One region of the Cohaesibacter sp. ES.047 genome, then DNA from elsewhere that is predicted to be linked to it. Evidence: predicted binding sites of a transcription regulator. Region 1 holds the regulator's gene; each other region holds the start of a gene.
The links. Region 1 encodes LexA, which represses DNA repair genes until DNA is damaged. Its sites were predicted from a motif close to TGTTCNNNNTGTGTTCNG; they were not measured.

Region 1 (2,203 bases):
AGGGGCGTGGATCAACGGTGGCAGTTGATCGGCTCCAACCGGATGGTGCTTGATTTCTCGGCGCTGCTCCGCGCTGACGGGGATGTGCGCGCGGCACTCAACGAAGGCACGGGTGGTGGAGCCAAGGGCTTGCTGCGGACGGAAAGCTCTCACCAACCTTGGGCGTGTGATCAACATGCCTGTGTGATGGCGGGATTGAGAACGGCCTCAGGACCGAAAACAAATCTGTCTGCGGCACTGGTCAAGCATCCTGGAGCTTTTGATGAAGAGTGCGCCAGACGCGATATCATCATTTCAAAATTGCCAATCCCGTCAACCTGCATAGCGCCTAAGCTCACAATGGGACGCCAAGAGCTTGAAGCCAATGGCTCGGTGTTGGTCACCTTTGCGCACAAATCTCAAAGCCCACCGAACAGCGCACAAAGTGGCGATATCGCGAACCGCTCACGAGAGTGGGCACTGTCCATGCAGTCGGCCATGCCCAAGGGACGGCGGCCATGGCATAGAGAGCCATGATCGCGAGTTTTTATCGCCAGGCATGGTTGGGCGAAATAGACGAGTAAACGAAAAAGCAGGCGTTGTGCGTCGTTACCGGTTAGCAAGGCTGCTTTTTCGCGATCTCATACTGACTGCGGTCCAGTTTGGCCGTGATTTAATATTGGCGCAGAAGCCCAATCAACTTGCCTTGAACACGAACCCGGTCGGGCCCGAAAATGCGCGTTTCGTAAGCAGGGTTGGCTGCTTCCAGAGCGACGGAGGCACCTTTCTTGCGCAGGCGCTTGAGCGTTGCTTCCTCATCATCAACCAGCGCAACAACGATATCACCGGACACGGCATCATCGGATTTCTTGATCAAGACCGTGTCGCCATCCAATATGCCTGCTTCGATCATCGAGTCGCCACGCACTTCAAGCGCGAAATGCTCGCCACCACGCAGCATCTCGATCGGTACTGAAATCGTGTGAGACTGGTTCTGGATCGCCGAGATGGGAACGCCGGCAGCAATGCGCCCCATGACGGGCACCGACATGCTGGTGCTTTCTTCTTTTGGTTCTGGACTGATCGGTTGAGGTGGTTTCTTGCCAAGACCGCCTTCGACCACGCTGGGAGAAAACCCGCGTCCCGCCACGTTGAGGGTGGGCAGACTGGCTTCCGGCAGCTTGAGGATCTCCAGCGCGCGGGCGCGGTTGGGGAGGCGACGGATGAAGCCTCGTTCCTCAAGAGCCGTAATCAGGCGGTGAATGCCAGATTTGGAGCGAAGATCGAGCGCCAGTTTCATTTCATCAAAGGAAGGCGGAACACCGGATTCCTTGATGCGTTCATTGATGAACATAAGTAGTTCGTGCTGTTTTCTTGTCAGCATATCCCGCTCCGCCTTGGAAGGTCCAAATCACCACAGAGCCCAACAAAGCGAGTCATCAGTGGCACAAATCACGAACAAAATATACATGTTCTCGCTGTGTTCCGCAAGCTCGAAAAGGGGAACAAAGACTGACATCCGGCGAGGGTCCTTGGATGTTTGTAACAAAATTGCTTAAAGCTGCGTATATTGATCCGTTCTGTGCGATCTGGGAGGAGGGTTGGGTGCTTTTGGGGCGTTTCTGGTTTGATCGTGCGAATCTTATCGGAATACGAAGAAGACATAGAAAAAGGGCAGGGTGCGAGTGCTGCACCATGCCCTTGTAAATGGATTAGGATTGCTGAGTAGGTGTGACGTCTCAGGAACAGCCATTCTGGAAGGTTATGATCGGGTACTTTTTCAGCCGAACAGCCTGCTTCTTGATCCAGAGCTGTTTGTTCTCATGCTTGATCTTGCACCAGAGGCCGTCTGATGCCCGTGAGCATGTCAATGCTTGTGCGCAGGATTGCGGTTTGAGTGTCGCGACAGCCTCTGCGTCGTTCCGTGGCTCCACTCTGGCGTTGAGATTGACCAGGATTTTGATTGGGGTTTCAGCGCCGGGGCTGACCGGTGGCGGTGAAAATTCCTGCGGCTTGGCGCAGATCTGGCTGTAGCCGACGTAGGCGCACGAGATGCTTTCACGCGCAGCGTTGATCTTCTTTGCGATTTTTGCATTTTCGAAGATCACAGGTTTGTTGTTTTGTGTCATGGTGCCGCTCAGGCGCCCCTGATTGCCGCCGACTTTGGCCAGCGGCTTGTTATCCTGATCTACAAAGACAAGCTGGTTTTTGACGATGGACCAGC
Region 2 (2,203 bases), 670 kb from region 1:
CTTCTTCCGAATCCCAGACGGAGGTGACGGTGACCTTTTCGGCTTCATCATCCTCGATCTGTGGATGCAGGGTCTTGCCCAGACGGCCTTCATTGTGCGTGATGAGATGCGAGGCGGCGGCAAGGATGTGGGCGGTTGAGCGATAATTGCGCTCAAGGCGGATCACCTTGGCTCCGGGGAAATCTTCCTCGAAGCGCAGGATGTTGTCGACCTCGGCGCCGCGCCAGCCATAGATCGACTGATCATCATCGCCGACACAGCAGATGTTGTGGTTTGATTGGGCCAACAGGCGCAGCCAGAGATATTGCGCCACGTTGGTGTCCTGATACTCGTCCACGAGGATATAGCGGAACTTGTTGTGGTAGCTTTTCAAGACGTCCGGATTTTCGCGAAACAGGCGCAAGCATTCGAGCAGCAGGTCGCCGAAATCGCAGGCGTTGAGGGTTTTGAGCCTCGCCTGATAGGCCGTATAGAGCTTGATTCCGTTGCCTTGGGCAAAGTGGAAGGCTTCGTCCTGTGGCACTTGATCGGGCGTGAGGCCCCGGTTTTTCCAGCCGTCGATCACAGTTGCGAGCTGGCGGGCGGGCCAGCGCTTTTCGTCGAGGCCATGCGCCTGAATGAGCTGTTTCATCAGGCGGATCTGGTCGTCCGAATCAAGAATGGTGAAATTGGACTTGAGGCCAACCAGTTCGGCGTGACGGCGCAGGATTTTGACGCCGATCGAATGGAACGTCCCCAGCCATTGCATACCCTCTACCGAACCGCCGATGAGCTTGCCGATGCGGTCTTTCATCTCGCGCGCGGCCTTGTTGGTGAAGGTCACCGACAGGATCTGCCAAGGTGCAGCGCGGCGCGTTGAGAGGATGTGTCCGATGCGGGTGGTCAACACCCGCGTCTTGCCTGTTCCCGCGCCAGCGAGCACCAGAAGGGGGCCGTCAAGGCTTTCCACGGCGTCCTTCTGTTCCGGATTGAGGCCATCCAGATAGGGTGTGGGCTGCATGCGCGCGAGCTTGGCGCGAATTCCTTCCTGATCATCTTCGTTCGATTCGAACGAGGGTGGCGGAGCTGGGGTGGCAAAGAGATCAGGCATATAGGGCGTTGGGTCCTGTTGGCGCAAAGAAGGGGATCGAGCCGGGTGAGCAGCGAATCCAATTGAAGAACATTATAGCAACAAATGTGGTTTGTCAGGGGCCAATCTGACGATTTTTCTCGTTGTTGGCATCTTCGCTTAGGACTTATCTGTGCTCTTCGACCTGAGAGTCAATGAGCATGTCGTTGAAAAACTTGAGGGCAGTCACCTGACGTGCCCAACCGATGATCCGTGTCTTGTCCAACGGGTCGAGAACGGCGAGATCCCCGCCTCCGGCCAGATCGAAGGCCTTGAGTGCCTGTTCGAGCGTGTCAAAATGGCTGATCGTGGGCGTGTCCTCGGCCAAGACACGGTCTTCCGGCGGGGCGTCCTGAGCGAGGGGCTCATAGAATTGTGAGACCGTGAGGGTCGAGACGAGATATTTGTGGGCTCCTTCATTGAGAAAAATGCCGCGCAATTCCAGTTGCCAGTGAAAGTATGAGCGGCCATGCAGGGCGATGGTGATGCCCGTGGCAATCGACACCGTAAGCAGAAGCGCGATGGAAAGCGCGTAGCCACCGGTCAATTCGAAGACCATCACAGTGGTGGAGACAGGGGCCCCGAGCACGGCGGCCGCAACGGCCCCCATGCCCAGAATGGCGTAAAGGCCGTGATCGGAGGCCATTTCCGGCCAGAACTGACCGGCGATCATGCCAAAGGCGCCGCCTGTCATGGCACCGATATAGAGGCTGGGCGAGAAAATGCCGCCGCCGAAACGGGAAGCCAGCGTCACGGCAGTAGCGACAGTCTTTGCGCCGATCAAAAGCAAAAGCAGGAGCAGCGGCAGCTGCTGTTTCAGCGCCATGTCCATGGCCTCATACCCCACACCGAGGACTTCAGGGAAGACGAGACCGATGCAGCCGACGATAAAACCGCCGATCACGGGGCGAATGATCAAGGGCATGCGGATGTTGCGGGCAATCCAGTCCGTGCCGATGAGGGCGAGCTGAAACAGCACCGCTGCGATTGCACAGACCAGACCGAGAAGGGCAAAGGCGGGCATTTCCCAATAGGACGTGATCTGGTAGCTGGGGATGATGAAGGCCGCGATGTCGCCAAAATAGAGGCGCGAAA
Region 3 (2,203 bases), 540 kb from region 1:
AGGATATTGCTGATGACCCCTACACAGGTCGAGATGGTGCCCTATGATGATCGTCGGTGCCAATTGGGGGAGGGGCCGCTCTGGCATCCTTTGCGCCATCAGCTCTTCTGGTTCGATATCATCGGCAAAAAGTTGTTGAGCCGACAGGGGGATAAGCCTCAGAGTTGGTCCTTTGACGAGCAAGTCAGCGCGGCCGGATGGGTCGACAGGGACCGTTTGGTGATCGCCAGCGAGACTGCATTGTTGCTCTTTAATCTGGAGACCGGCGAGACCTCGCGCCTGTGCCATCTGGAGGCGGACGATCCAAGCACCCGCAGCAACGACGGTCGCGCCGACCCCCTTGGTGGCTTCTGGATCGGAACCATGTCCAAGTCTGAAAAGAAGCCCGATGGCAGCGTTTACCGGTGGTATAAAGGTGAATTGCGCCAGCTCTATACCGGGATTCTTGTGACCAATGCGACCTGTTTCGCCCCCGGCGGGCGGGTGGCCTATTTCACGGATACGCCGACAAAGCTGGTCAAGCGCGTTGCCTTGGATGCGGATGGCTGGCCGAGCGGAGAACCGGAGGTGTTTCTGGATCTGCGCGAGGCCAATCTCTATGCTGACGGTGCCGTGGTTGATGCTTTGGGCAATGTCTGGATTGCCTTTTGGGGCGGCTACAAGGTCGCAGCCTTTCGTCCCGACGGCAGTTTGATGCGAGAGATTTCGGTGCCTGCCAAGCAGGTGACCTGCCCGGCCTTTGGCGGGAAAGATCTCAAAACGCTTTTTGCCACATCGGCCGCGACCAACATTTCAGAAGATCTCATGGCCCAAGAACCACACAATGGATGTGTTTTCTCTCTTGCACTGGATATCGAGGGGCAACCGGACAATCAGGTGTTCGTTTGACAATGGCGGGAGACCGTACCCCGGCCATTTTGATCAAACCTGTCGCTCGAATCATGAAAAGCTGAGTTCAGTTCGAAATGGTGGCAAAATAGGGATAAGTTTCCCCCGTCGGAACATGTTGAGAACAAATCAAATTTTCATACTATTTTCAGAATTTTAAGAGAAGTATTGCTAATGAGAACAAAATATGTACATTAATCATAGTTGCAAGAACGTGTCTGCTATGAAGAATGGAACACAAAATGATTCAAAACAGCCTCAGACTGGTTGAAGGAAGCAGCATGGACAAGACAAAGGCATTGGAAGCGGCCCTGTCGCAGATTGATCGCGCATTTGGTAAGGGATCAGTGATGAAACTGGGCCAGCGCGAAGTGGTCGAGATCGAGTCCATTCCCACCGGATCGCTCGGGCTCGATATAGCATTGGGTATCGGTGGCCTCCCCAAAGGACGTATCATCGAAATCTACGGGCCGGAATCCTCGGGCAAGACAACATTGGCGCTTCATGTGGTTGCAGAATCGCAAAAGCGCGGTGGCATATGCGCCTTTGTGGATGCCGAGCATGCGCTGGATCCTCTTTATGCACGCAAGTTGGGCGTGGATATCGACAATCTGCTGATCTCGCAGCCGGATGCTGGCGAGCAGGCGCTTGAGATCGCTGATACGCTGGTGCGCTCTGGTGCTGTCGATGTTCTGGTTGTCGATTCCGTTGCTGCTCTGACCCCGAGGGCCGAGCTCGAAGGTGAAATGGGCGACTCCCTTCCCGGATTGCAGGCACGTTTGATGAGCCAGGCAATGCGGAAACTGGCCGGATCCATTTCCCGAACCAACTGCATGGTCATCTTCATCAACCAGATCCGTATGAAGATCGGTGTGATGTTCGGTAGCCCCGAGACGACGACCGGCGGTAATGCGCTGAAATTCTACGCTTCCGTCCGGCTTGACATTCGCCGGATCGGCTCGATCAAGGACCGCGATGAAGTGGTCGGCAACCAGACCCGCGTCAAGGTGGTCAAGAACAAGGTGGCCGCGCCGTTCAAGCAGGTTGAATTCGACATCATGTATGGCGAAGGGGTGTCCAAGCTTGGCGAGTTGCTCGATCTGGGCGTCAAGGCCGGCGTCGTTGACAAGTCAGGGGCCTGGTTCTCCTATGACAGCCAGCGTCTGGGGCAGGGGCGTGAGAATTCCAAGACCTTCTTGCGCGAAAATCCGAAGATCGCCAACGAGATTGAAGCGGCCATCCGTCAAAGCGCAGGGCTGGCCGAAAGCCTGATGGCGCCGCCTGAAGCTGATGAAAAGGACGACGACGCATAGTC

Region 2: CPH65_RS23260 (ATP-dependent helicase) is a predicted target of LexA. The motif match lies at 1,156-1,173, and genes of this name have one in related genera.
Region 3: recA (recombinase RecA) is a predicted target of LexA. The motif match lies at 998-1,015, and genes of this name have one in related genera.

What each region holds. Positions count from the first base shown of each region.
Region 1 covers NZ_LT907844.1:4,345,416-4,347,618, reverse strand. The annotation lists gene CPH65_RS19920 (ComEC/Rec2 family competence protein) at 1-516, shown strand, start outside; gene lexA (transcriptional repressor LexA) at 653-1,363, opposite strand; gene CPH65_RS19910 (AprI/Inh family metalloprotease inhibitor) at 1,719-2,203, opposite strand, start outside.
Region 2 covers NZ_LT907844.1:5,016,493-5,018,695, reverse strand. The annotation lists gene CPH65_RS23260 (ATP-dependent helicase) at 1-1,090, opposite strand, end outside; gene CPH65_RS23255 (chloride channel protein) at 1,236-2,203, opposite strand, start outside.
Region 3 covers NZ_LT907844.1:4,887,152-4,889,354, reverse strand. The annotation lists gene CPH65_RS22695 (SMP-30/gluconolactonase/LRE family protein) at 13-888, shown strand; gene recA (recombinase RecA) at 1,131-2,201, shown strand.